DNA from 4 places in the Alteromonas sp. KUL17 genome. Region 1 is predicted to be linked to each of the others. Evidence: predicted binding sites of a transcription regulator. Region 1 holds the regulator's gene; each other region holds the start of a gene.

Region 1 (7,544 bases):
GTGAAGAACTTAAAGCATTCCATACCCGTGATGGATATGGTGTAAAAGCGCTAGTGAGCAATGGGGTGAATGTTGCGGTTATTACTGGACGTCGCTCTGCCATTGTTGAAAATAGAATGAAGGCACTGAATGTTGCACATATAATTCAAGGCGAAGAGAATAAAGCAGACGCGCTTAGCGACCTGATGAAACGCCTTGAGTTAAACACTGACGAAGTGGCTGCGGTAGGTGATGACATGCCAGATACGGGTATGTACAAGCACGTTGCGGTTAAAATTGCGGTTGCCGATGCCCATCCTTACGTAGCAAAACAAGCAAACTGGATTACGACCCTTCCCGGTGGGTTTGGCGCGGTCCGAGAAATATCGGATACCATTTTGCAGGCCAAAGGGGTAACAAATGAGATTTTTGGAGCTAGTGTATGAGCCTGTTTGGCTTTAATCGCTTAGGATTAAGTATATCGGCGCTATTTATTCTGGCGATGCTGATGTACATCCCTACGTGGATGGAAGAGCAGCCTGAAACGCAGGGGAATCGTGAAAACGATGCGCTAAAGCCCGCCTACAAAGCAAAAAATCTAACCACTACGCTGTACAATCAAGACGGTGAGTTAAATCACAAAGTATTTGCAGAGTCGATGGAGCATTACGACCAGCTTGGCTTTGTATTGTTTCAGCAACCTAAATACACCCTTTATACAGAAAACGCGTCATCACCATGGGTGGTAACCGCTGATGAAGGTACACTATACAATAACGAGCTAATCCAGCTGGAAAACCAAGTTAATATTGAGAACCAAACTGGCGATGACTTTGTCAGAAGTATATCGACCGAGTACATTCAAATTAATTTAGAAACCAAGCAAATGACATCTGACCAACCCGTTGAAATACTGGGCACCCAATATGTCATTTTAAGTAATGGGTTTAACGCGAATTTACGCACACAAGAATACGAGCTTTTAGATCATGTACAAACCACTTATTCCCCTAGCAACTAGTTTATTGCTTGCCATCGCTAGCGGTGCGGTACACGCCAGTGAAGATGATTTTTCGCAGCCCATAAAAATAGGCTCGAACACCCAGTTTATCGACGGTAAAAATAAAACCGCGTTGTACAAAGACGACGTACTCATAACTCAAGGCTCTTTGGTTATTGAAGCCGACGAAGTGGAAGTAATTGCCACTGACGGTGGTGGTCGTGAAATATTTATTGCTAGAGGAAAGCCGGCAAGCTACTCCCAGCAATTGGAAGACGGCACGCCAGTTTCGGCAAAAGCTAATGAAATACGCTATGAAGTGGTAAACCGAACGATTTCTCTTGCCGGAAACGCAGAGTTGAAACAAGACACCAGTAAAGTACAGGGTGACAACATCACGTTCGATATGATTACCGAGCAATTGCTAGCGACTGGCGGCGCAGGTAAGGATGGTGAGGGTCGAGTGACCACAGTATTCACACCTGAGACCATTCGCAAAACTTCGTCTAAGAAAGACAAAAAAGACAACGAGGGCAATAAATAGCAATGGCAACTTTGAGCGCTAAAAATCTTGCTAAGGCTTACAAGTCAAGACAGGTTGTTCGAGATGTAAGTCTGTCTGTCTCAACGGGTCAAATTGTTGGTCTTCTTGGCCCAAATGGCGCTGGTAAGACCACTACATTCTACATGATTGTTGGTTTAGTGAATCTGGATAAAGGCAAGATTGAAATCGACGACAATGAGCTAACTCATCAGCCCATGCACGAGCGTGCACGCCGCGGAATAGGCTACCTACCGCAGGAAGCCTCTATTTTCAGAAAGCTCACAGTGCATGAAAATATCATGGCCATTTTGCAAACCCGTAAAGATTTAAATTCACAACAGCAAGAAGAAGAAGCAGATGCGCTACTTGATGAATTTAATATTAACCATATACGTAATAGTACGGGGATGAGTTTGTCAGGGGGCGAACGCCGTCGCGTTGAGATTGCCCGCGCTCTGGCAGCAAAACCGCAATTTATTTTGTTAGACGAACCATTTGCTGGTGTTGATCCGATATCAGTTAATGATATAAAGAAGATAATACAACATCTTCGCGATAGGGGGATTGGAATCCTTATCACGGACCATAACGTACGAGAGACATTGGATGTTTGTGAAAAGGCGTACATTGTGAGTCATGGCGAGCTTATTGCGCAAGGAACGGCGGAACAGGTTTTAAGTAATCAAAAAGTAAGGGATGTATACCTAGGCGAACAATTCAGGCTATAGTTAATGTAACCGAATTGTCATTTTTCAGTTTCGCTCTGGTATATTCAATTTAGAGCATTTAAATAAGACGTAGATGAAACCATCTTTACAGCTAAAATTTAGCCAACAACTTACCATGACACCACAGCTTCAGCAGGCCATTAAACTGCTGCAGCTTTCTACACTTGATCTTCAACAAGAGATCCAAGAAGCGCTCGATTCTAATCCGCTATTAGAAGTTGAAGAAGGTAACGACGAGCCGCAACTAGAAAAGAACAATATCGACAACGATGACAGCGGCTCTGAGGCCACTGCTTCTGCATCTAGTGACACGTTAGAAGCCGGCGATGCACTTGAGAAAAACGATCTTCCCGATGAGCTGCCAATCGACAGCACATGGGACGAATACTACTCTGCTTCATCTTCGCCAGCTCCAGGTCCATCCAATGACGACGAGCAAATCTTCCAAGGTGAGACTACTGAAGATATTCAAGAGCACCTTCTTTGGCAAATGCGCCTTACCCATTTCTCGGATACCGATCGCGCAATCGCTACAGCAATCATCGACTCTATTGACGAGTCAGGTTATTTAACCGTTACCCTTGACGATATTTTAGAAGCGGTTAACGATGATGATATGGAAGAGCCGATTGAAATGGACGAAATAGAATGTGTGCTAAAGCGCATTCAGATGTTCGACCCTATTGGTTCTGGCTCACGCTCTCCACAAGAATGTTTGATGGTGCAATTGCGCCAATTTTCAGAAGACACACCTTGGCTTGCTGAAGCAAAGCAACTGATTGAAGAGTACTCTGACTTACTGAGCAGCAAAGACTATCGTACGCTTATGCGTAAAAGCCGATTGAAAGAAGATCAGCTACGCGAGGCAATGCGTTTACTGCAAACCTTGAATCCTCGCCCAGGTAGTGCTTTAGTTACTAAAGAGCCTGAGTACGTTATTCCTGATGTCTCAGTAACCAAGAAAAATGGCCGTTGGGTGGTTGAGCTGAACCCCGACAGTCTGCCTAAGTTAAGCGTAAATCAACAATACGCTGCAATGAGTCGCCGTGCCAAGAATAGTAGCGATTCACAATTCATCCGCTCACACATGCAAGAGGCTAAGTGGTTCATAAAGAGCCTTGAATCTCGTAACGAAACCTTAATGAAGGTTGCAAACTGCATTGTGCAGCAGCAAATGGGCTTTTTTGAGCACGGCCCGGAAATGATGAAACCAATGGTGCTAAATGATGTCGCAGAAATGGTAGATATGCACGAATCCACTATTTCGCGAGTGACAACGCAAAAGTACATGCATACGCCACGTGGAATCTTCGAATTGAAGTATTTTTTCTCAAGCCACGTTGCAACAGAGTCTGGTGGTGAATGTTCATCTACAGCGATTCGTGCATTGATCAAGAAATTAGTGGCCGCTGAAAAGCCTAGCAAGCCGCTAAGTGATAGCAAGATTGCTTCATTGTTGGCCGAACAGGGCATTAAAGTTGCCCGGCGAACAATAGCAAAGTACCGGGAATCGTTGTCGATCCCGCCGTCGAACCAACGCAAAAGCCTTATTTAATCGGGCTTAATAATATAAGGAAGACGAAATATGCAAATCAACCTTACTGGTCATCATGTCGAAATCACCGACTCTTTGCGTAATTATGTCGATACGAAGTTCAGCAAACTTGAACGTCACTTTGATCACATTTCTAATGTGCATGTCATCCTGAACGTTGAAAAATTAAATCAAAAAGCCGAAGCGACCGTTCATTTAAGTGGCGCTGAAGTATTCGCATCCTCAGAAAATACCGACATGTATGCGGCGATTGACAGCATGGTTGATAAACTCGACCGGCAGGTAATCAAGCATAAGGAAAAACTGAAAAAACATTAGTAGTTAATTAAGCATGGATATACAAGCCATCGTAAGTCTGGACCGCACCGAGTGTGCGGTTCAGTGTAATAGTAAAAAGCGAATTCTTGAGATCATCGCTGATATCGCTGCCAAGCAAAACGAGAACATTGATCAGGCAACGGTACTCAACAGTTTGATGGCTCGAGAGCGTATGGGTAGTACAGGCATTGGCAATGGTATCGCCCTGCCCCACGGACGCCTGCCGGGCCTCGAGAAAGTGATTGCCATTGTTGTAACCAGCACGCCAGCAATTGACTTCGACGCCCTTGACGAGAAACCCGTAGACATCTTTTTTGCGCTACTCGTTCCTGAGGAACAGACCGAAGGACACCTTCAAACGCTGGCCACCGTGGCTGGTAAACTAAGCGACAAAGAAACGATTAAAGCAATACGTCGCGCAACGACAAGCGACGATATTCTATCTGCATTAAGTTAAACATTAAGCGCCTATTAACCGTTTAGTAGGCGCCTAATTCAACAACGCGTATGTGATAAAACCAGAGTATTAGGGAGAAAGTAGGTGAAGCTGATAATAATCAGTGGTCGTTCGGGGTCTGGTAAGTCTGTCGCACTTCGCGCATTGGAAGATTTAGGTTATTACTGTGTTGATAATATCCCGGTAAACTTACTTCCCACCTTAACCCATACAGTTGTTGACGAGTACGATCAGGTTGCGGTAAGTATCGATGTGAGAAACTTACCTAAAAATCCTGACGATTTGGTAGAAATTTTAGACTACTTGCCTTCTTCGTGGTCGATGACCATTGTTTACATTGACGCGAGCGATGATGTACTGGTTAAGCGTTTTAGCGAAACACGTCGTCTTCACCCTCTCGCCAAGCTTAATAAATCGCTTTCAGAAGCCATTAAAGCCGAGTCTGCCCTACTTGCTCCTATTGCTGAACGCGCAGATTTATATTTAGACACAGATAAGCTTACCATTCACCAACTGGCTGAGTTAATTCGAGAGCGTATCCTGGGTAAGAAAAGCTCACGCCTTGTGCTTGTGTTTGAGTCTTTTGGCTTTAAGCACGGTATTCCTAAAGATGCGGATTACGTTTTTGATGCCCGCTTTTTACCTAACCCCCACTGGGAGCCCGACCTTAAACACCTGACCGGATTAGACGCACCAGTAGAAGTATTTTTGGGGTCGCAGCCTGTAGTGACCAAGTTCATTTGGCAAATTCAGAATTTAATAACGACATGGCTGCCTCATTTAGAGCGCAATAACAGAAGTTACGTAACCGTAGCAATTGGCTGTACTGGTGGCCAACACCGTTCGGTTTATATCGCACAGACCCTGTCGAAAACCTTCAGTGAAATACACCCTGATGTACAAATTCGCCATAGAGAGCTGAATCAGTAATGACTATTCAAAAAACGCTAACTATCGTCAATAAGTTAGGGTTGCATGCAAGAGCGGCGACCCAACTGGTTAAATTGGCTAATCAATTCGACGCTAAAATCATCTTAAAAAAAGGCGATAAAGAAGCAGACGCAAGCAGTGTATTGGGATTAATGATGCTTGAAAGCCATCAAGGTGAACAGGTAGACGTGATTGTGGACGGCAGTGATGCTGTTGATGCACTTGCAGCTATTGAAGAGCTTATTGAGGGCAGATTTAACGAAGACGAATAGTATTACTTGCCCAATCCATTGACCAATTAATCGACACTTAGCGCAGTTATCTTAAAATCCTGCGCAAAACCTACGCAATTATCATGACAGACTCATCATAATTGCGATATTCTACGCCCACTTAGGCTCTATGGCCTGCATTGTTCATCTTTTAGCTTGTAGGAATAACGCCTTATGGCAGAAGCGCTTGTTTCTAAATACGTACAAACTCAGTTACGCGCACTCAACGCTGCGTTGACCAACGGTCAATTCGTATCTGTACGTAAGCTTCTGCTTGAATTACCGCCTTCAGACGTCGCCCACATTCTTGAATCTAGCCCTAGCAGAACCCGTGACGAATTATGGGAGCTCATTGATGGTGACTTTCACGGCGACATTTTAGAAGAACTGTCTGACGATGTTCGAAACGGTATCATTACAAAAATGCTTCCCGCTAATGTGGTTGACGCACTTGAAGAGATGGATACCGATGACTTAGCAGAGACGCTAAGCAGCCTTCCCGAGCCAGTATTGGCCGATATTCTAGATTCGATGGATGCACAAGATCGTGTGCGCGCAGAGCAAGCGCTGTCTTACGGTGAGGAAACCGCTGGTTTCATCATGAACACCGACACCATCACTTTACGTCCCGATGTGACCATTGACGTGGTTCTGCGCTATATCCGCTTAAAAGGCGAGCTACCTGAGAATACGGATACGTTTTACGTGGTAAACCGAACTGATAACCTTGTTGGTATTGTTCCGGTTACCCGTTTACTCACAGCAGATACCGACGATAAAGTGTCTGACGTTATGGACGAGGAATCTGAAGCGATCCCTGTGAATATGCCAGACGACGAAGTGGCAAGCCTGTTCGAGCGATACAATTGGCTTTCAGCACCTGTTGTAGATGAAAACCATCGCTTAGTGGGCCGAATTACCATTGATGACGTGGTTGATATTATTCGTGAGGACGCCGAGCACTCGATGATGAGTATGGCGGGTCTTGATGACGACGAAGATACCTTTGCACCCGTTATGCAAAGTACCAAACGACGCTCGGTGTGGCTGGCGGTAAACTTAGTGACGGCGCTAATGGCTGCGATGGTGAGTGATCTATTTGAAGCAACGCTCAGCCAACTGGCTGTGTTAGCTATATTAAATACCATTGTCCCCAGTATGGGCGGTGTAGCGGGTAATCAGACGCTAACGCTAGTTATTCGCGGTATGGCACTAGGCCATGTTAACGCGAGTAACTCACGATGGCTTATCAGTAAAGAAATATCCATCGGCTTTTTAAACGGTGCCATTTGGGCGGTGCTTATTGCCTCTGTCATCGCGTTATGGAAACAAGATTACATGCTGGGCGTAATTATTGCCTTTGCCATGATGGTAAACATGATTGCAGCTGCTTTAGCGGGCGCAACCTTACCTATGATCATGAAGCGTCTTAAGATAGACCCTGCCCTAGCTGGCAGTGTTATCTTAACTACGATAACCGATGTAGTGGGTATTTTTGCTTTCTTAGGTACTGCGACGCTGTTTCTAATTTAAGTTAATTTTGAACTCTCATGCCTGATAGGGCATGGTGAGCTAAAAAATACTCATGCAATAAGCGCTTTCGCTATATATCCATTGACGTTCAGCTTGTAACCCACACCCCAGACGGTTTCTACTAGCTGTCCACCATTTTCAATACTGTTGATTTTATCAAGCTTAGTGCGTAAACGATTTATATGGGTATTCACCGTGTGCTCGTAGCCTTCGTGGTTATAGCCCCAC
Region 2 (7,544 bases), on a different contig from region 1:
AGAACTTAGCGCGATCTTCGAAGGCGAGCTTCTTGGCTTCAACAAAGGTATGGATGTAGTCTGCTGAGTTAAACCCCATTCCTTCGATATCATAGTGCTCAAGCACATTGAGAATCTGTAGTGCCGCTATGCCTTGTCCGTTGGGCGGAAGTTCCCACACATCATACCCGCGATAGTTAGCAGAGACGGGCTCTACCCACTCCGAGGTATGTGATGACAAATCCTGGTATGACAAAAAGCCGCCTTGAGACTTCATGTAAGCATCGATAGTGCGTGCGATATCGCCCTTATAAAAAGCATCTCGCCCGCCTGTTGCAATCTTTTCATAGGTCACGGCTAAGCCAGGGTTTTTAAAAACATCGCCTTTTTGCGGAACTTTCCCGTCGATAAGAAAAGTCTCTGCGAAGCCGTCATAATGACCTATTCGCTCTTGATTCATCTGCCAGTAATAGGCAATGACTTCTGAAACAGGAAACCCCTCACGGGCATATTTGATAGATGGCGTAAGCAGCGCAGACATGGGCAGCTTGCCAAATTTTTCGTGTAGTGCAAACCAGCCATCTACAGCGCCAGGGACAGAAACAGGTAGAGGACCGAATTTTGGAATTTGATGCAAACCACGCTCGGCAAACACCGCTTTGGTTAACTGTCTGGGTGAACGGCCAGAAGCGTTTAAACCGACTAGCTTTTCTTCTTTTGCATCCCACACAATAGCAAATAGGTCGCCGCCAATACCGCTGCCTGTAGGCTCAACTAAACCTAACATGGCGTTAGCTGCAATAGCTGCATCAACCGCACTGCCGCCTTGTTTTAAAATATCCAACGCCACTTGCGTAGCTAATGGTTGGCTTGTTGCTGCCATGCCGTTCTTTGCAATAACTTCTGAGCGACTTGCAAAGGGATGCCCCGTTATTCTGTCATAGCCCAAACAGCTGATACTAAAGAAAGCCAGTATCAAAGGTAGAAGTCGCACACTTGCAATCATAACCGTCCTTTTACTAAAACGTTGCCGATAATAAATCTAGCGTCAGTATATCGATTCATAGTGTAGCGTTATTGTCACATTACGCATAGGCTCTTTTCCTAAGCTCAGTAATGAGCTTAAAACACATTGCATGAAACGAAAAAAGCCCCGCATTAGCGGGGCTTAAACGAAGTAATAAGGCATTATTGTTATTGTTGTTTCGTTGCCTAATCGAGACTCTCTTACGAACGGCTGCTTGTGAAGTCTGGGTATGCTTCCAGACCACATTCGCTCATGTCTACGCCGTCGAATTCTTCTTCTTCGCTCACACGTACACCCATAACCGCTTTAATCACTAGCCATACCACTAGGCTCACTACGAATACCCATACAAAGATAGTCGCTGCACCAATTAGCTGACCAGAGATGCTTGAACCATCGTTAGTGAAAGGTACAAGGATAAGACCTAGAAGACCTACCACGCCGTGAACTGAAATTGCGCCCACTGGATCGTCAATCTTAAGCTTGTCTAGTGCAACGATGCTAAGTACTACTAAAATACCACCAAGGCCGCCGAACAAAGTAGCTTGTAATGGTGTAGGTGTTGAAGGCTCTGCTGTAATAGCCACAAGACCGGCTAGTGCACCGTTAAGTACCATAGTTAGGTCAGCTTTACCGAATAGAATGCGTGCTACGATAAGTGCAGCAATTGCACCACCAGCAGCTGCAGCATTTGTGTTCATAAATACAATCGCTACTGAGTTTGCACTTTCAACAGTTGCAGTAGCCAGTACTGAACCGCCGTTGAAGCCAAACCAACCCATCCACAGGATAAATGTACCTAAAGTTGCAAGCGGTAAGTTTGCACCTGGAATCGCGTTTACTTTACCGTCAGCGGTGTATTTACCCTTACGAGCACCAAGCACAAGAACACCAGCAAGAGCAGCAGCTGCACCAGCCATGTGAACAATACCTGAACCTGCAAAGTCAGAGAAACCAAGGTCGCCAAGCGTATACATACCGAATACTGCTTCGCCGCCCCATGTCCAAGCACCTTCCATTGGGTAGATGAAGCCCGTCATAACAACTGCGAACGCTAGGAATGCCCAAAGCTTCATACGCTCAGCTACCGCACCAGATACGATAGACATTGCTGTTGCAACAAATACTACTTGGAAGAAGAAGTCAGCAGAAGGTGCATATGTTGCTGGCTCTTCAGCGACACCTGTTGCGCCATCAGCCATGATACCGCTTAGGAATGGACCCCAGTCGCCGCCACCGTACATAATGCCGTAACCGCAAATCATGTACATAGTGCAAGCGATAGCGAATAGCGCCACGTTTTTAGTTAGAATTTCTGTGGTGTTTTTCGCTCGAACAAGACCAGCTTCAAGCATCGCAAAACCTGCAGCCATCCACATAACCAGTGCACCGCAGATTAGAAAATAAAAGGTATCTAGCGCATACCCAAGTTCAAAAGTGATTTCCATTATGGTTTTCTCCGCAAATATATCGTTGTGGCTTACAGCGCGTCGCTATCCGACTCACCAGTTCGAATACGAACGGCGTGTTCAAGGTCGTAAACAAACACCTTGCCGTCTCCAATTTTGCCTGTTTTGGCAGCGCCAACGATGGCTTCTACCAGGCGCTCTACTTGATCATCCTGAACAGCAATTTCCAGTTTGACTTTAGGTAGAAAATCCACCTGATATTCCGCTCCGCGGTAAAGTTCAGTGTGTCCTTTTTGACGTCCAAAGCCCTTCACTTCGGTCACGGTCAAACCGTCGATACCGATTTCTGAAATGGCTTCACGAACATCATCTAGCTTGAACGGCTTGATGATCGCTGTGACTAGTTTCATGAGTTGCTCCCAGTTTGTTTTGGTTATTCTGTGATTTATGGTCGTGTTTCCAACTATGGGAAGATAAACCAAGAGCCATGCCACAAATGATTAGCCAAATAAATCAAATACATACAAGCAAACGCTTCAAGAACGCACAAAAATAATGCACACTAATGGTGCACTGTTAAAAATTTGCCCAATTTTGAAGCGGTATGAGGTTGCGGTAAGGTGAGAGGACTAAAAAGTGCGATGAAATTAGGAAGGAACTATTCGATAGGGCCCATGGTCTGTTGTTTACTATGACGACTATCACCCCATCTTTCTTTGCGCCTGAGCGCAGCATTGAACACCATTCCGTTGCAAAGAAAACGGCGTGGCGCCCACTATTAATTTCGGGCTGTGCACATGTGTTTGGGGTCATCGTAGTGGTCATACTTTCTCAAATGGGCATCAACAACCAAAAAGCACGAGTAAATGTTTTGGAGCGAACGCCGGAGATAAGCGCCAGACTGTACTACCCCCCCGTTCCACGCCCTCCTGCCCAAGCTAAACCACAAGAAACTAAACCAATCGATGTTTCCCCTAAAAGGCAAGAAATTGAGTTGAAGCCTGACGCAACCAAAGCGACTGAAGCACTTGATAGTAAGAATGAAATTGTAGAAAGCCCTGCGCCCAAGCAGCAGAAAAATGCTGAGCCCGATACACAGCAGGTACCCATTGAAAGTAAGCCGACTAATACACTGCCGTCGCCCACTTTATCAAAAGACGCAAATCGGCGCGCAGGCTCGTTGAATCTATCGGTAAAAGATGGCGCAGCCCTCTACTTTGAAAAGTATCACAGTGACAAAGTCGCTGAAGACGCAGAACAGGCAGCAAAAGCATTTCAAGAGCGTAAAAATAGTCCTGTGCTTAGCGGGCCAAGCACACAGCAAATACAAGCTAATGAAAATCGACGCCCTTCAAAACGCGTAAACTGTAGCAGTACGACCAATAAAACTTTGGCGATATTGAGTGGGATTGCTGGTGGAACCTTAGAATGCACCAAAATGGACGACCACAAACGTTTTATAGAAGCCAGAGTCAATAAACTTCCTAAAGACGAAGAGATTAACTAGTTGTCTCTATCAACGATTTACCGACATGTGAGGTAAGCCCTTATCACAGTCACTTTCTTTTGAAAAACTTAGGGGGTTGCCCGAAATACGCTTTAAACCGTCTACTGAATGCTGGAACATCGTCATATCCCGTCAATTGAGCAATACTCGACATTGGTGTATCCGTATTTCTTAACAGTGCTTTGGCCTTTTCCATTCTCACTTTCACAAGATAATCTCGTAAACTATGCCCGGTGGCCTCTTTAAAACGTATTTTGAATTGCGTTGTTCCCATGCAGGCTATCTGTGCTAACTCCCCCTGAGTGAAGCCTCGAGAAAGATCTCGATGAATATAACTTAATACAGGAGTCATTCGCTTATCCATACCACATCCCTTCAAGGATGTTTCTAGCAAGGTTAAAAATAGCGCCAATATTTCTTCATGGCCTTGGTCAGCAAATTGGCTAATTTGAATCTCTACAAACGATAAAAATGCCTGTAATGCTGACGTTACCTGAAATATCGGGTGCAACCTGTCATTTAAATTAACTGGCACATACTCCAAGTCCGCCACAATAAATTTTGACAGTTCGTTAGCGCTAAAATAATGGACCTCATTCGGCGCTATGCATACGCCTTCGCCTACGCCTACTCGCCCGCTAAAATTATCGATTTCTATCAAGATATGCCCGTTGATGGGCAGCACTAACTGAAAGTAGTTGTGTTTATGGCGGCACGTTTGCTTTGTATATGAGCGTACGGATAGCGATGGAATTGAGCTGTCAGTCATTTTATTGCTCCCAACAGTCCATATAAGGTAATACTGAACTTTTGCTTAACTCACCGTTTATTTGCATCTATTTCCTTGCCGTTAACTCAGTACTCTCTGCCGTTAGACTAAGCACTTTTATTCATTTTGTCACAAATACGTGCAATATTTGATACGCCTAGGAAGGCGTCGAACACTACGTTTAAGGGTAAGTAAAGGGTTGAACTAAAACAATTACTGAAAATAAATGAATACCAACTGTCACCACATTTTTTCCACCGACGGCGCCATTAAAAACTGTGATTTATCAGCTTTATTCCTGATTGTATATCACCCATGTTTTAAGTACGCTAAGCTGCTATTCACTGGGGATTACTCTAACTGTAATACATAACAAAGGATACTCGACGTGGCCGCAGCTAACTTACTTGCCCTACTTGATGATATAGCAACGTTAATGGACGACATCGCAACCATGTCGAAAGTCGCTGCGCAAAAAACAGCGGGCGTTTTGGGCGACGATTTAGCGGTAAACGCCGACCAGGTTCAAGGCGTTAAAGCCGACCGAGAGCTACCTGTTGTGTGGGCAGTAGCAAAGGGCTCACTTATTAACAAAGCAATATTGGTTCCTGCGGCGTTGGCCATAAGTGCTTTTGTTCCCTCACTTATAACCGTCCTTTTGGTACTAGGCGGGTTATATTTATGTTTTGAAGGTGCAGAAAAACTGCTGCACAAATACCTTCCCCACGAAGATGAAGAGAAAACACGAGAAGCCAGAATAGAAGCACTTACCCACGAAGATGTGGATATGGTAGCGTTTGAGAAAGATAAAATTAAAGGCGCTATACGCACCGACTTCATACTGTCTGCTGAAATCATTGTTATTGCATTAGGTACTGTGACCGATGCAACACTTACTACGCAAATTGGTGTTCTAGTAGCATTAAGCTTAGCCATTACCCTTGGCGTTTATGGGCTGGTAGCGGCACTAGTTAAAATGGACGATGTCGGGCTTTACATGCTTCGCAAGTCGTTAACAGGTTCAATGAACACCCTTCAACGATTTATTGGCAGAGCGCTATTGGTCGCCGCCCCCGCTCTAATGAAGACCCTTGCGGTAGTAGGTACTGTGGCTATGTTTTTAGTCGGTGGTGGCATCCTCACTCACAGTATTGGTTTTTTGCATATTATTACCGACTGGTTTACCGCACTTATCCCTAACGCATCGCTGGTAATGTCTATACTTGCTGATGGTGTTGTTGGTATTGCTGCTGGTGTGATCATTGCGCTAGTAGTGACAATGGTTTCACAATTTAGAAGTAAAGCGTCCTAGACCTATTCACTCTTTTTTATACCAATCCGCATAGATAATTGCCCACTCAGAAGGCGCTGGCAAGTTTCCTAGCAAAGCGTGGGAATGCAGGAATGGCTGTTCCCTTTCAAATTCCCAGAATGAAGCTAGGAAGCTTGCCAGACCTTTCCGAAGGGCGAGTTTAAAATGTCCGTACTCTTTGTTGTGTCACCTTGATGTAGAACCACTATACCTGCGGTAACACGCCGCGATTACGAACATTTTAACTCTCGCTGAGTGGGTAATGATCTATGCGGATTGGTATTACATTGGCGGCGCTGCTCTTTTTTATAGACCTGCGCCCCTATTTTCGACCTTTCTCATGGTCACCAGTGTCGCTGCGCGAATGTCAAAAACTTTGCGTTAGTCATTTTGACCACCTCCATAATAAATTCGCTAAATTTTAGCATTTCTTTAATCTCTCAATTTGACCTTCATTTTTTATAAAAAGATAAAACACCATAAATTCAACCACTTGCCACTTTTTAACGAGTTGGCACATCCCTCGCTATAAACTAATTGTTAATTGATAACGACTTATTATCGAAACCTTTAGCAACATGATAGCTGCCACGCAGTATGTTCAAGTGCAGTGTCTAACTTAATTTTTGGAGATTACTATGTTTATCGGTCGCAAAACTTTCACTGCACTAACTTTAGCAACTAGCGTATTGGGCGCATCAGCGTTCGCTGACGACACTCAGAACAACATTGTTTCGCATACAGATTTCATCGTTGAAAGCGCCATGCATGACGTAAAGCAGAGCTTGGACCTGGGCGTGACTTATGACGTGTTAACTGCAAGCCATACGTTTGAGCCAGAAGCAGAAGAAGCAAATGCATTGGTTGCTGACATCACTATTACGCCGATTGAGCCTATCAGCTCAGACGATAACGACGCATAAGGAGAATGCACATGTTAACCGCCGCAACCCTATTTATGGTGGTACTCGGTCCGGTTATTGCGTTTGTAGTCAGTGCGCTGGTGTTTTCAACAGCGCGCCTATTCCTTCAGAAAGGTCACTGAAAACGCAATAAAAACACATAGGAACCTAACCGACTACCGCTAAAAAATTTGCCTTCCCTGGGCCTTTTACTCCAGAGGGAGATAGAAAGCACTGACAGTATCCCAGCCAAATGATTGTGTTTTCTATCTTCTTCCTGGAGTTTTTTTATCCGAATATGCGTTCCCACCAGCTTTTTTCATCTTTATCGCTGTCTTTGTCTACAGGGCGGCCTGAACAATCTTGTTGAGGTGGAGGAAGCACATCCAAAATAGCCGGTACGCTTAAACTTCCTGCACACCCTGCAACCACAACAGCGCCAGTCTTGGCGTCAAAGTGTGCAATGCCTAAGCCTTTGGGGAAACGCCGTGATAAGGACTTGGGCGACTGAGATTTCATATAGTTTATAAAGACAGGCAAGGCACCACCTGCACCGGTTAAATTAACCGGTTGGTTATCGTCATTGCCTACCCAAACCGTGACCACATTGTTTCTATCGAAGCCACTAAACCAGCTATC
Region 3 (7,544 bases), on a different contig from region 1:
AATTCAACAAGTTGTAAAAGTACTTGCGAAAGACGGTCAAGAAGCCGTTGGCTCTATGGGTGATGACACGCCAATGGCGGTTATGTCCTCGCGTCAGCGTACGGTTTACGACTATTTCCGTCAGCAATTTGCACAGGTAACTAACCCGCCAATCGATCCGCTACGTGAAAACCACGTTATGTCGTTGGCAACCTGTATTGGCCGCGAGCAAAACGTATTTAGCGAAACCTCAGGTTACGCCGACCGCGTATTGTTCGACTCGCCAGTACTAATGTATACCGACCTTAAACAGTTGCGCGAATTTAACCCAGACAACTACTATTCAGAAGTCGTGGAGCTTCAATATGCACCGCAAGAAGGTTTAAAGAAAGCCATCGAGCGCGTGTGTAACGAAGTAGAGATGCTGGTTAAAAACAAGCGTGCTGCGTTCGTTATTCTGTCTGACAGAAACATTAAGCAAAATCGTTTGGTTATCCCTGCAGCTATGGCAGTTGGTGCGGTACAGCGTCGCCTAGTTGAAAAGTCATTGCGCTGCGATGCTAACGTTGTTGTTGAAACAGCAAGTGCCCGCGATCCACACCATTTTGCGGTGTTGATTGGCCTAGGTGCCACTGCGGTTTACCCATTCCTTGCATATGAAACTATTGAGCAGCTTTGTGAAAAAGGTGAGCTAGATATTTCTCCTATGCAGGCCACGTTGAACTACCGTAAGGGTATCAACAAGGGCTTGTATAAGATCATGTCGAAAATGGGTATTAGTACCGTTGCTAGTTACCGTAGCTCTAAACTGTTTGAAGCAGTGGGTATTAACAACGAAGTGATGAAGCTATGCTTCAAAGGTGTAACCTCACGCATTCAAGGTGCGGGTTTCGATGATTTCCATCAAGACCTTATCAACCTAAACCGTATTGCATGGCTTAAGCGTAAGTCTGTCGATCACGGCGGCTTGCTTAAATACGTGCACGGTGGCGAATATCACGCCTATAACCCAGACGTAGTCAGTACGCTTCAAAAGGCTGTGGTGTCGGGTAACTACGACGACTACCAGCAATATGCCAAGCTTGTTAACGAGCGTGCGCCTGCGCACATTCGCGACTTGCTAGCTATAAACCCTAATTGCGACCCTATTGATATTAGCGAAGTTGAAGCACCGGAAAACTTATTTCCACGCTTCGATACAGCAGCGATGTCAATTGGTGCACTAAGCCCTGAAGCGCACGAAGCACTGGCGATAGCCATGAACCGCTTGGGCGGACAGTCTAACTCAGGGGAAGGTGGCGAACACCCTTCTCGCTTTGGAACTGAAAAGAACTCCAAAATTAAACAGGTGGCTTCAGGTCGCTTTGGCGTAACGCCTCACTATTTGGTTAACGCTAACGTTATTCAAATTAAAGTGGCGCAGGGTGCAAAACCGGGTGAAGGTGGTCAGCTTCCAGGCGATAAGGTAAATAAGTACATAGCACAGCTACGTTTCTCTGTGCCGGGTGTAACCCTTATTTCACCGCCTCCGCACCATGATATTTACTCAATTGAAGATTTAGCACAGCTAATTTTCGACTTGAAACAGGTTAATCCAACGGCACTTATATCCGTTAAGCTAGTATCTGAGCCGGGTGTTGGCACCATTGCAACGGGTGTAGCGAAAGCCTATGCCGACCTTATCACAGTTTCAGGTTACGACGGCGGTACAGGTGCAAGCCCGCTAACATCAGTTAAGTATGCGGGTAGTCCGTTCGAGCTTGGTTTATCTGAAACTCAGCAAGCGCTTATTGAAAACGGCTTACGTCACAAAGTACGCGTTCAAACCGACGGTGGTTTGAAAACAGGCTTAGACGTAGTAAAAGCCGGTATTTTAGGCGCTGAGAGCTTTGGTTTTGGTACAGGACCAATGGTTGCCTTAGGCTGTAAATACTTGCGTATTTGCCACTTGAACAACTGTGCGACCGGTGTTGCAACGCAGGATCAAAAACTGCGTGACGACCACTTCATTGGCTTACCTGATATGGTAATGAACTACTTCAAGTTTATTGCTCAAGAAGTGCGTGAAATCATGGCGTCTATGGGTATTGCTAAGTTCGACGACCTTGTTGGTCGCACAGAGCTACTTAAAGTGCTAGACGGCATTACCGCTAAGCAAAACCGTTTAGATTTGTCTCCGTTGCTAGCGCAGCCTAAAGCAGGCGACCATACGCGCTTGTTCTGCTCACAAACGACTAACGCGCCTGTCGATAAAGGTGAATTGAACGCGCAGATGCTTAAAGACGGCCAGCAAGCGGTTGTTGACGGTAAATCTATTACCCTTAAATACCCAATCCGCAATACGGATCGCTCTGTCGGCGCATTGCTATCAGGTGAAATCGCTAAACACCACGGTAACCACGACTTTGAAGATACACCTATCAAGGTTGAACTTACCGGTACAGCGGGTCAGAGCTTCGGTGTGTGGAACGCTGGCGGCCTACATATGCATCTTGAAGGCGATGCCAATGATTATGTAGGCAAAGGTATGACTGGCGGTAAGCTTGTTATCCACCCGCCGCGCGATATCTCGTATGACGCCCACGACAGTGCCATTATGGGTAACACCTGCCTTTACGGTGCAACAGGCGGTAAGCTGTTTGCTGCTGGCCGTGCTGGCGAGCGCTTTGGCGTACGTAACTCTGGTGCTATTGCGGTAGTTGAAGGCATTGGCGATAACGGCTGTGAATATATGACAGGCGGTATTGTAGCTGTACTTGGTCCGGTTGGTGTTAACTTCGGTGCAGGTATGACAGGTGGTTTTGCTTATCTTATGGATGATGGCGACGACCTTGATAACCGCGTGAATGCCGAACTGGTCGATGTAATGCCAATTGAAGATAAAGCAATTCTTGCTGAACACTTACGTGGCTTAATCAATCAGCATTACGAAGAAACAGGAAGCGAGCACTCATTGTCTCTGCTTACTGATTTCGCCGCAACGCTGAAACGCTTCAAGCTTATTAAGCCGAAAACCAGTGATGTGAAAAACTTGCTTGGTCACATCAGTCGTTCAAGTGCTGAATTACGCATTCAGGCTCAGTAGGAGGATTTAGTTTATGGCAAAAAACGTATATCAATTTGTCGATGTTGAACGTATTGATCCGCCTAAAAAGCCGATCATGGTACGTAAACATGAATTCGCGGAAATTTACCAGCCGCTAAGCCAATCTCAAACCGAAGGCCAAGCAGATCGCTGCTTGGACTGCGGTAACCCATACTGTGAATGGAAGTGCCCCGTGCACAACTATATTCCTCAGTGGTTAAGCTTGGCAAATGAAGGCCGCATTTTAGAAGCTGCGGAATTGTCTCACAAAACCAACAGCTTGCCTGAAGTATGTGGCCGCGTATGTCCACAGGACAGACTGTGCGAAGGTGCATGTACGCTGAATGATGATTTTGGCGCTGTTACCATTGGTAGTATTGAAAAATACATTACCGATACGGCATTCAAAATGGGCTGGCGCCCAGATATGTCTGACGTGGTATGGACCGATAAGAAAGTGGCGATTGTAGGTGCAGGCCCTGCTGGTCTTGCATGTGCTGATATTCTGGTTCGTAACGGTGTTAAACCTGTTGTTTACGACAAATACGAAGAAATTGGTGGCCTACTTACATTTGGTATTCCGTCTTTTAAATTAGAGAAAGACGTAATCAAGCTACGTCGCCAAATCTTTACCGAGATGGGTGTTGAGTTCGTACTTAACACTGAAATTGGTAAAGATATCCAGTTCCAGGATTTGCTTGATAAATACGATGCAGTATTTCTGGGCATGGGTACGTACAAGTCGATGCAAGGTGGCTTCGACAACGAACACGTTGAAGGCGTATATGATGCACTTCCTTTCCTTATCGCCAACACCAACCGCGTAATGGGCCTTGAAAAGGACCCCGCTGACTTTGTTGATATGAAAGGCAAGCGCGTAGTAGTACTAGGTGGAGGTGATACCACGATGGACTGTGTTCGCACGTCAATCCGCCAAGGCGCTGCACAAGTTACCTGTGCATATCGCCGTGATGAAGAAAGCATGCCGGGCTCTCGCCGCGAAGTTGTTAACGCAAAAGAAGAAGGGGTTGAGTTTAAATTTAATCTTCAGCCGCTAGACATCGCAGTAGACGAAAATGGTAAAGCGTGTGGCGTTAAGCTGGTTAAAACTGAAATGGGGCCGCCTGACGCCAATGGACGCCGCCGCCCTGTTGAAGTAGAGGGTTCAGAGCACGTACTAGAAGCTGACGCGGTAATTATCGCCTTTGGTTTCCAGCCAAGCCCTGCGCCATGGTTTGCTGACTTCGGCATTATGCTTGATGAAAAAGGTCGTGTGCGTGCGCCGTCGGCTGGCAAATTTGCATTCCAGACCTCTCACCCGCAAGTATTTGCCGGTGGTGATATGGTGCGTGGTAGTGACCTGGTTGTTACTGCTATCGACGAAGGCCGTAAAGCCGCAGAAGGGATTATGGACTATATTGGCGTTTAACCTTCGCTAACTAAGGCCTATTGTCCATTCACGAAAAGCTCGATAGTTCTGCTATCGAGCTTTTTTTATGCACACTTCGATGATACGGAAAATGCTAAAAGTATACGTTAATAGACCAAGGTTTAGTTGAAGCGCGAGCGTTACGACTCTACTATCGTTTAAGCAATTAAAGACATCGCACATCGGGTGAAGAATCTATCTATGCAGCATTTAAACATTAAGAAACTTACATTTTGTCTAACACTGGCGATAGCAGCGAGCAATGCCAGCTTAGCTGATACCATTGCTGTTGACGCTTCATTAAATGCGCAAGTTAACGATCAAACCAAGAAACAAAGCGTCAACTCTTCACCTAGTAAGCCAAGCATCATGTCTTGCCCTTCTGATTTTCAGCAAGTTAAGATTTCTGATGATGCAAGACAATGCCAAGCATTTGACGAAAGCAAGACAGCAGTAATGGTTTACCACTCTCCTCGCTCCCCGAGTGAATTACTGAATGTTTACCAAACGGCGCACCCCGCTTTAAAAACTCACACGCCAGTTAGCGGCCGCACGTTGTTATCCTCAGAAGATAAAGGGGTCAGAGTAATAATCAGTCCAGATAATACTGGCTCTCAAGTGGATATTCTTGTTACATCCACAACGAAATAAGCCCTTTTAGCAAGACAACTACGAATTCTACTCATGTTGGCATCTGCTTTGCAAAATCATCAATAACTACTCCACGGTAACAGTGAGTGTCATTTTTATGACGCTCAAACTGCAAACGGAGCCCAAGCTTTTTTCGATATAAATACTTTAGCGGGCTTCTTTATTATGCATTCCGTGGGCTTTAACTATTGATATTTGCGAGGGTTACGATGGAATTGGCAATTATTCTAATGATGTTACTTATTGTCGTTGCACTGGGTGCCATAAAGTTGTCAGACGGCGGTGTCGCATTTCCATTTAGGCGAAAGCCGCAATTGTTCACCCCCGTTGAGCACTCTTTTTTAAACTTTATCGAACAGGCTATGGGAAGAGAGTTTCGCATAGTGTGCCGTGTGCGTCTTAACGATTTAGTGGCGGTTCGCCAGTCTGCAAATAAAAAGACGGCAAGCCAAGCCATCAGCAGAGCTTCTAGCAGACAGCTCGACTTTGTATTAGTAGATAAACACGACATGAGTCCTGTTCTTGCTATCGACTTAGTTCATAGCCAAGGCAAAGATGGTTATAAATCACAAAAAGACTGGTTTGTAACCGGAGCACTTGATGCTGCCGGCCTTCCTCACGCAAGAATTAAAGTGAAGTCTGGTTATACCGTTGACGATATTCGCGAGTGTTTGGAAAACAAACTCATTCCATATCGTCGTTTACAGCAAAAAATGGCACAGCTGCCAACGCATAATCCAGAGCCACCAAAGCGCCCGACTCGCCCAGTGCGTTCAAGCAGACCAGCTGCCGCTTAAGACATAAGCCCACTTCCCCTGGCCTTTGTTGCTTTGCTATTTTCTTACTCTCAAATAGCGGTAACAGAGGCATTTTTCTGTCAGTTTGCCCGTTTTCCTTATACAATTAACGCATTCAACAGCGTATTCACGCGTTAAACTCCCTCAACTCCGTCGGTAAAGTTATGAAAAAAATTGGTATTTTAGGTGCAATGGACGAAGAAGTTGCGCTACTTAAAGCGTCACTTTGGAATGTAAAAGAAACCCAGTGGAAGCACCTGACGTTTTACGAAGGTACACTTAACGACATAGAAGTGGTGCTAGTAAAATGCGGTATTGGTAAAGTGGCTGCAGCAATTGCTACTACTGTACTTATCGAACAGTACGCCCCTGATGCTGTTGTCAATACCGGTTCTGCCGGAGGTTTCGACAAGAATCTAAACATCGGTGATTTAGTGATCGCCAGTCACGTTATTCACCATGATGCCGATTTAACCCATTTTGGCTACAAGCTCGGTCAATGCGCAGGTATGCCTGAAGATTTCCGTTGCGATACAAGGTTAATGGAAGCCGCTCGTAGTGCTGCCACAGGCATTACGTCGCTTCAGTCGACAACAGGTTTAATCTGTACGGGCGATGCGTTTATCGGTAGCGACGAAGCTGTAGCAGAACTGCGTGAAAACTTCCCAGACATGAAAGCGGTTGAGATGGAAGGTGCAGCTATAGGTCAAACTTGCCATATGCTCGACACGCCTTTCCTTGTCATTCGTTCATTGTCGGATATTGCAGGAAAAACGTCGTCAGTGAGCTTTAAAGAGTATCTAGACACTGCCGCTAAACACTCAGCACAATTAGTTATGGCAATGATTAAGGCCCTCGCAAAATAAGATGACAGAGGTAATTAGCGACCCGCAATACCAGTCGCTATTCGTACTTTGGCTGGCTATCGCCGTTGACGCATTATGGCGCTGGCCCCAAAGTACTCATCCATTAACGCTCATGCGCTACCTCGTTCAGCAAATGGGGCGCAAAGTGGTGCCCTCTCGCGAATACGGTAGGTCTCAGCACTATATTTCAGGCTCATTAGCCGCCCTAGTTCTTCTTGCGCCATTGGTAGTATGTGTTGCTATCTTGGTGTACATGGCCCAATACCCCGTATTCTTTGAGGCGATTATTCTTGTCGCACTGCTCGACTACGGTTACCAGCGTCAACAGTACAAAAAAGTGCTGGCGAGTGTGGGAAGAAATAAAAAATCACTCGCACGTGAAATGGCGCAAACCATTACTGCACGTCAATGCGATTCACTTTCCGATATAGGAATTGCCAAAGCCGCGATAGAATCGCTATGGCTGAAGTTTCTTTATCTTTATTGCGGCGTCATTTTCTACTTTGTAGTGGCAGGTCCCATAGGCGCACTCATTTATCGATTGCTTTTGCTCACATCTTGGCAGTGGCATTACCGAACCCCTGCAATGACTTTCTTTGCCAAACCCGTACGCAATCTTGTTTACTTACTTAATATGCCGCCCGCGGTCATTGGTGGTCTAGCAACACTACTGGTCAGCCATCCTATTAAAGGGTTTCGCGCCATAAAGCGCTCCCCAGTGAAAGATAAAACGTCGC
Region 4 (7,544 bases), on a different contig from region 1:
CCTATAGGCGAAGCATGGTGGACCGGTGAACAGTTCCGCGATATTGCCCATTGGGCAGGCTGGATGTTTATATCGGCAGTGACCCTCTCTCTTGCGCCAATTGTCTCGCTGCTTATCGTGAACTTGGCGTTTGGCGTAATGACCAAAGCTGCACCACAGCTAAACATTTTTAGTATTGGTTTTTCCATTGCTCAGGTAATGGGATTACTGATTATTTGGATAACACTTGATAACTTTACTGCACACTTCGAAACCCAATGGTTTAGAGCCGAACAGTTTATGTGTGAACTATTGAATATTTGTTCGTAGGAAAACATGGCAGATTCAAGCGAAAAAACAGAAGACCCCACGGGGAAAAAACTCGAAGATGCCCGAAAAAAAGGGCAGCTAGCCCGATCCCGTGAACTCTCTACGACCCTAGTACTTATCGTCAGTGCTTTTATGTTCTTGTTTGTGGGCGGGTGGATTGCTGAGTCTGTTTTTAAACTTACTCAGAGAATGTTCATTCTCTCTCGTGACGAAACCTATGATATCACCCACATGTTTGGCGCATGGGGTGAAGCCTTTTCGGCAGTAGGCCCTGCCGTGCTGCTATACATGGTTGTGGCAATGATAGCGGGCATTTATGGCTCTATCGCCCTTGGCGGTTTTAACTTTACCTGGGAAGGTGCAAAACCTAAGGGTTCAAAAATGAGCCCTATTCAAGGCTTCAAGCGTATGTTCGGCATGAACGGCTTGGTTGAGTTACTCAAGTCTATAGCGAAAGTGGTGGTCATAATTGGCATGGCCATCGGAGCGTTACTGTTCTTCGAAGATGAAGCGCTCCACCTTGATATGGAGCTTTATCCGGGAAACATCTTTCACGCACTCGACATGCTTAAGTGGGCGTTTCTTATTCTGGTGTGCGGCATGATCCCTATCGCGCTCATTGATGTGCCTTATCAAATGTATAAGCACAACAAAGAAATGAAGATGACCAAGCAAGAGGTTAAAGACGAACGGAAAAATGCGGAAGGCGACCCTATGGTTAAAGGCCGAATTCGCCGTCTACAATATCAGGCTGCAACCAAGCGCATGATGCAGGAAGTACCACAAGCAGACGTAGTGGTGACTAACCCGACCCATTTCTCGGTTGCTATCAAGTATGATGAGAAGGGAGTGAGGGCGCCGGTTGTGGTCGCTAAAGGTGCTGATGAGCTAGCGATGCACATCAGAAAAATTGCTACCGCCAACGATGTGCCGTTGATCCCTTCTCCCATGCTTGCACGCGCCATTTTCTACTCCACTGAAGTGGACGATGAAATTCCTAACGCCTTATTTATGGCGGTAGCGCAGGTGCTCGCACATGTTTATCAGTTAAAAGCGCATAGAGCAGGTAAGGGTAAACGTCCTAAGCCACTTAAACGGGATTTGCCTATCCCACCAGAGTACCGACACTAACCCAACCGCTAAATGGGTGAAAATTGACTTTGAAGGTGGGGCATAGGTATGTGCCCCGAACCAACAATTCTACCAGCGCGCTAGGGTTCCTCTCACATCCACATGAACAAAAGGCCCGTGCGCCGCATTAGCACCGTAAATACCAAGCCCACCGACTCTTGGACCGAAAGCGCCTTGTTTAGACATGTTTGATATAAAGTTCGCGAGCCATACCGCATCTTCGCGGTTTACCACACCGTCTTTATTGAGGTCATCCATCACCCCATCTTTCGGTGACTGATCGATATAGAAATCCGCTGCGCCACCCCAAACGTGACGGCTGTACTGAACATTGCCAATAGCTTTGTTGTAGAACGGAGTGCGATATCCACTCATTATGGTTAATCCTTCAACAGCATGCCCTTCGTCATTTAAGGTGTGCAGTATTTTTTCCAGTTTCAACAAAAGGCCTGCTCGCAAATGTACATATTTGGGAAATCCTTGTTGCTGCTTGGATAGAAATTGACCTAGGGTGAAATTGGGCGACAACCTTACGTCCGTTTGTTCTGGCGATACTTCAATAAGTCCTGATGGGGGTAAATAAATGGGATTGTCTTTTAAAGGCTTATCAGGATATTTACCAATTGTGTAGCCGTTTAACTTACCTGTTTTGTCTACCTTTTCCAAAGATGTCATCACAAAGACGTTGAGCGTCGCAGTTTCACCTGACTGCGCGTTGGTGGTTTTAAGTACATAGTGCCCTGATTTCTTAGGTGCCATTATTGGCGCTTTCCCCACAACCCCGCTAACTATTGGAAGGTTCGAACTCGTCTTTAGTGCTTCACCGTTCGCATGGTGAAATTGAAAGTTCCCAGTATGGCTTTTGTTGTCAAACTCAACAGTGAACGTTTTATTCGGCATTACAAAAATAGAGAAAATAGGGTAGGGAACCATATTTCCATTAATAGCAAGCTTAGAGTTGAGCATGTCATTGTCAAAGGAGCACGCATCACCGGCGCGCACTGCAGTTAAAAGAGCAATCAGCACTAACAAACACCTACGCACGTTTAAACTCCTTCAATTTCTCAATAATATGGCTGTCCCGATTGTATGCATCGCGGCGAAATACAATGGTTCCTGCTTCATCTGCAAACGCTGTGAAGTACACAATAAGAACCGGTATCGGTTTCTTCAAATACAGTGTACTGGTCTCTTCACTTTGAAGTAATTCCTCAGCTTGCGGTATTGCCTCTGTCTGGCCTGAATGAGTGAGTACCCATTGAGACAGCTTCAAAGGGTTAGAGACTCTGATACAGCCAGAGCTAAAGTTCCTTTCTAATTTCGAAAAAAGGCTGTGGTCGGGCGTGTCGTGAAGATAAATGGCATGCTTATTTGGAAGCATGAATTTCACTTTACCAAGGGCATTGTGCGGCCCGGGCTTTTGTCTGAGTGTATAGTGAAACGTACCACGGCTAACATTTGTCCAATCAAATTCATCGACAGGGCTGAAGCCGCTGACACCGGCGGGCTGGGCTTCGTAACCTTGCTCGACCAATAAAGAAGGATTGGTTTTTAATTTCGCCAGCTTGTCTTTAGTGGCTATACTGAAAGGCACGGTCCAGTAGGGGTTAAACACCATATACTTCATTGATTCAGCGAAAACGGGCGTTTGTCTCACTGGCGTACCGACAATCACAGGCATTCCCAGTGTTTCTTCACCTTCAGTAAACCCTCTCAACTGAAACGACGCAATGTTAACGCGTAAATATGTTGACCAAGTTTGATGAGGAAGCCATCGCCAACGCTCTAAGTTTGCATCGATTCTTTCTAACCAAGAAAACGTGGTGGCATTTAATGCTTCTAAAGTGGAACTTCCCACAATACCATCTGGCTCTAAGCCCGCAGACATTTGAAACTGCTTAACCGCGTCCAGTAAATCTTTATCGAATAACTCTGAATAGGTGCCTGGCCCTAAAAGACGAGACTTCAGCAACACAACTCTTTCGCTCGTTGAGTTCAGCTTAAGTGTTGGGCCAACTGGAATTTGTGTGGTAACTGTAGAAACTGCCGTGAGTAAACTACGCTTTTTTTCTAACAGTAACTGGTATTCATGGTGTGATGGCCACATTGCTTGCAGAGTTGCTGATACACCGTTAGTTAATGCGTGATTTAGCGATGCCACAGGATCCGCTTCTCTTTGCTTAAGGAACCACTGCGAATCTGCATTGGCGGGGCTAACAAGCCCATTTAATCGATGCAGAGTTTGACTGATGAAGGCATCGGTTGCTAGTACATCTAAGAGTGCCGTATTGGCGTCGCGACTTTCGAGCATTGACGCGTGGTAATACTCGGGCGAGAAGCCATGTAACTCTGAATCAGCAATTTCATGGAGGAGTTCCTGAAGACGGTTTTCAGCATCACTAGTACCAAACCATATAAGCTGATAGCCCTGTTGAGTGTAGACCTCGCTTACCAAAACTCTATTGTGCACACGAGATGGGTTACTATTTTGTGAACCGTATATCTCCACTGAATCAACTAGCAAATTCTCCACACGCTGTCGTAAGTTAGGTTGTTTAGATGCATGAGCTACATGACTAAAAGTCAGCATGATGACAAGGCTGACCCAACAAAACGTTGCAACACGGTTTTGTAGTACTACCATGAATAATCCTTTTAAAACGAAGAGTAGGCCCTAGGAATAGTGACGTAATTATAAACTGTTCGTATGTCCCTCGGATACAAAATCTTAATCGCTCTATACAAGTCACTGTAGACAGTAATCACGCATGATTACAGCTCAGATTTGGATAACTTTTGCGTAAAACACAAAGCTGGCACGTTAGTTGAAAACTCACTAGAAGATTCACATAAAGCGTCAATTTTCTGATAGAGAGACACCAAGCCATGCAGTTATCCGGTTATCTTCAGCGATTCGATAAAAATCAGCTGCAAAATTTTACCAGTGGTTTAGGCGCACCCATCGTCCTTTTGGCAATTATGGGCATGGTTATATTGCCTATGCCGCCATTCTTACTGGACGTGCTGTTTAGCTTTAATATTGCGTTGTCGCTAGTCATTATCTTGGTGGCTGTACTTACCCAGCGTCCAGTAGATTTCGGCATTTTCCCCTTGGTGTTACTTATCGCTACCGTTTTGAGACTAGCGCTTAACGTGGCTTCTACTCGCGTTGTCTTACTTTACGGACATGAAGGCGGCGATGCAGCAGGTAAAGTTATCGAAGCCTTCGGTGAGGTCGTGATTGGTGGTAACTACGCCGTAGGTATTGTTGTTTTCGCCATTCTTCTTATTATCAACTTCAAAGTTGTAACCGCAGGCGCAGGACGTATTTCAGAAGTAAGCGCTCGCTTTACGTTAGATGCTATGCCCGGTAAGCAAATGGCCATAGATGCTGATTTAAATGCAGGGTATATAGATCAAGACCAAGCACGTAAACGCCGTGAAGAGATTACCGCAGAAGCGGATTTTTACGGGTCGATGGACGGTGCGTCAAAATTTGTAAAGGGTGATGCGGTCGCAGGCCTTTTCATCATGCTAATTAATATTGTCGGTGGTCTTTTTATTGGCATGATTCAGCACGGGCTTTCATTCGGTAACGCTATAGAAATCTACACCATATTGACCATCGGTGATGGTTTGGTGGCGCAAATTCCTTCATTGTTACTTTCGGTCGCTACAGCCATTATCGTTACTCGTGAAAACGAGACCCAGGAAATGGGCAAAGAAATCCGCGGTCAGCTTGGTAATAATCAAGCTCTTTATATAGCCTCGGGCGTTCTATTTGTGATGGGTATCATTCCTGGGATGCCTCATATCGCATTCTTAGGGTTCTCATTCTTGATTGCAGGCTTTGCTTACTGGCAGTCGGTTCAAGAAAAGAGAAAGGCCGCAGAGCCCAAAGTGCCAGACAATGTGGTAAAAGATGAATCGGTTGCGCCTGAAGTGAAAGAGCTTGGCTGGGATGATGTTCAGCAGGTAGATACCATCGGATTGGAAGTGGGCTATCGCTTAATCCCTCTTGTCGATAAATCCCAAGGTGGCGAGTTGTTGACGCGCATTAAAGGCGTACGTAAGAAACTATCGCAAGAGCTGGGTTTCCTTATTCCGCCTGTCCACATTCGCGATAACTTGGATTTAGAGCCCAACACTTACACCATCGCTATGCTAGGCGTAACGATAGGCGATTCCATCATCAGTCACGATGAAGAACTTGCTATTAATCCAGGGCAAGTGTTCGGTAAATTAGAAGGGCGTGCCACTAAAGACCCCGCGTTCGGCTTGGACGCAGTATGGATTAAGCCCAATAAACGGGAGCATGCACAAACCCTTGGGTACACAGTAGTAGACGCTGCGACCGTTGTAGCGACCCATTTAAGCCAATTACTCTCTAACAATGCATATCAATTATTAGGGCACGAGGAAGCGCAACAACTTCTTGATATGCTTGCCAAGCAGCATCCGAAACTGGTTGAAGGATTAGTACCAGACATTCTTCCTCTAAGCACCGTCGTGAAGGTACTGCAAACCTTATTGTTTGAAGGCGTGCCTATTCGCGATATGCGTACAATCGTGCAAACACTCAGTGAGTACGGCACGCGCAGCCAAGACCCCGATGTTTTAGTGTCCGCAGTGCGTATTGCCCTTAAACGTTTAATTGTCCAAGAAATTACTCAAGGTGCAAAAGAGATACCTGTCATAACCTTGGCGCCAGAGTTGGAACAGATGTTGCACCAGTCACTTCAAGCAGGTGGCGAAGATGGCGCTGGCATAGAACCAGGTCTGGCAGACAAGCTGCAAAAATCATTGCAGCAAGCCAGTCAGCAGCAAGAGTTAGAAGGAGAGCCTGCAGTACTCCTTACCTCAGGCATGCTACGACCCGTTCTGTCTCGCTTCTTAAAATATTCGGTTGTTGGGCTTCATGTTCTGTCTTACCAAGAAGTGCCTGACGACAAACAAATAAAAATAGTCAGTTCGGTCGGTCAATAATCTGACACTGGGTGATTGGAGAGGTTGCAATGAAAATTAGACGTTTCTTCGGCAAAGATATGCGTGAGGCGTTAAGCCAAGTTAAAGCTGAATTGGGCAGTGACGCTGTGATCATGTCAAATCGCAAAGTCGCTGACGGTATTGAGCTTGTCGCAGCCTACGACAAAGAACCTGAAGCGAAGTTGTTTACGCCGAAAGCGTCTCCACAAGCCGCTGCAAAAACACCTGGCCAAAAGGCAGTGCCTAGCTTGAGCGAAATCATTGGTGACGACGGTCCTGATAGCCTTAAAGCACTGCTAGAAAAGCAGCACGGTGGAAATAATGGCGTAGCGAGTCCCGCGCAACCTAACCAACCAATGACAGCAAATGCTAAGCACGCCAATGAAATTGCTTCGCACTTAGACTTCTCAGAAGCCTTTATTGACGACGTAGAAGCCCAGCAGTCTTCTCATGAACCAGTTCGTCAGAACGCTTTCCCAGAGCATCAAGCGTCGAGTATGGATGATACCGCTGTGACGCAGTCAGCGGAGCTTGCGCAAATCAAGGAAGAGCTAGCGTCTCTTCGCGATGTATTGCAATATCAAGTGGCCGACTTGATGGAAGCTAAAAACAAACGTCAAAAACCTGTTCATCAATATCTAATCACCCGTTTAACCGATATGGGGTTAAGCAACGCGTTAGCGAAACAGCTTATTAGCTATACGCCGTCACATTACAACGAACGAGATGCATGGGTATATCTTCTTAACCTATTGGCTAATCGCATAAATGTGACAGGAAACGATATACTTAGCGCACAAGGTGCTGTTGCATTAGTAGGACCAACAGGTACCGGTAAAACAACTACCGTTGCGAAACTTGCTGCCCGCTATGCGCAAAAATACGGTGCAGAGTCGGTTGCGATGATTACCATCGATACGTATAGAATTGCCGCCTATGAGCAGCTAGCGACATACGGAAAGATTATTGGCTGCACGGTGAGAAAAGCGCAGACTAGTGAAGAACTTGCGGATTTATTATTCCAACTTCGTCATAAGCGACTAGTATTGATTGATACGGCTGGATTTAGTCAAAGAGATAGTCGATTAATTAAACAAATTAAGCAGTTTGATAACGGA

The links. The regulator sigma-54, encoded in region 1, starts transcription at its own class of promoters, with help from an activator protein. The targets are predictions, from matches to a motif close to GTTGGCACGNNNNTNGNNT.
Region 2: a site for sigma-54 is predicted at 2,892-2,910, ahead of glnK (P-II family nitrogen regulator). Genes of this name have one in related genera too.
Region 3: a site for sigma-54 is predicted at 5,180-5,198, ahead of KUL49_RS13150 (DUF2726 domain-containing protein). Genes of this name have one in related genera too.
Region 4: a site for sigma-54 is predicted at 4,253-4,271, ahead of flhA (flagellar biosynthesis protein FlhA). Genes of this name have one in related genera too.

The regions. Positions count from the first base shown of each region.
Region 1 covers NZ_BJKJ01000001.1:277,123-284,666, forward strand. Annotated here, with positions in the region: gene kdsC (3-deoxy-manno-octulosonate-8-phosphatase KdsC) at 1-425, shown strand, start outside; gene lptC (LPS export ABC transporter periplasmic protein LptC) at 422-1,000, shown strand; gene lptA (lipopolysaccharide transport periplasmic protein LptA) at 969-1,523, shown strand; gene lptB (LPS export ABC transporter ATP-binding protein) at 1,526-2,251, shown strand; gene KUL49_RS01150 (RNA polymerase factor sigma-54) at 2,325-3,806, shown strand; gene hpf (ribosome hibernation promoting factor) at 3,837-4,124, shown strand; gene ptsN (PTS IIA-like nitrogen regulatory protein PtsN) at 4,138-4,581, shown strand; gene rapZ (RNase adapter RapZ) at 4,666-5,511, shown strand; gene KUL49_RS01170 (HPr family phosphocarrier protein) at 5,511-5,783, shown strand; gene mgtE (magnesium transporter) at 5,958-7,316, shown strand; gene KUL49_RS01180 (response regulator transcription factor) at 7,367-7,544, opposite strand, start outside.
Region 2 covers NZ_BJKJ01000021.1:22,150-29,693, reverse strand. Annotated here, with positions in the region: gene ggt (gamma-glutamyltransferase) at 1-985, opposite strand, end outside; gene KUL49_RS16085 (ammonium transporter) at 1,207-2,454, opposite strand; gene glnK (P-II family nitrogen regulator) at 2,487-2,825, opposite strand; gene KUL49_RS16075 (hypothetical protein) at 3,107-3,922, shown strand; gene KUL49_RS16070 (AraC family transcriptional regulator) at 3,972-4,691, opposite strand; gene KUL49_RS16065 (DUF808 domain-containing protein) at 5,080-6,003, shown strand; gene KUL49_RS16060 (hypothetical protein) at 6,642-6,926, shown strand; gene mrcB (penicillin-binding protein 1B) at 7,194-7,544, opposite strand, start outside.
Region 3 covers NZ_BJKJ01000014.1:41,370-48,913, reverse strand. Annotated here, with positions in the region: gene gltB (glutamate synthase large subunit) at 1-3,064, shown strand, start outside; gene KUL49_RS13160 (FAD-dependent oxidoreductase) at 3,078-4,493, shown strand; gene KUL49_RS13155 (hypothetical protein) at 4,695-5,144, shown strand; gene KUL49_RS13150 (DUF2726 domain-containing protein) at 5,354-5,941, shown strand; gene KUL49_RS13145 (5'-methylthioadenosine/adenosylhomocysteine nucleosidase) at 6,106-6,807, shown strand; gene KUL49_RS13140 (cobalamin biosynthesis protein) at 6,809-7,544, shown strand, end outside.
Region 4 covers NZ_BJKJ01000010.1:79,783-87,326, forward strand. Annotated here, with positions in the region: gene fliR (flagellar biosynthetic protein FliR) at 1-309, shown strand, start outside; gene flhB (flagellar biosynthesis protein FlhB) at 316-1,440, shown strand; gene KUL49_RS10900 (D-Ala-D-Ala carboxypeptidase family metallohydrolase) at 1,510-2,484, opposite strand; gene KUL49_RS10905 (murein L,D-transpeptidase) at 2,477-4,084, opposite strand; gene flhA (flagellar biosynthesis protein FlhA) at 4,327-6,426, shown strand; gene flhF (flagellar biosynthesis protein FlhF) at 6,456-7,544, shown strand, end outside.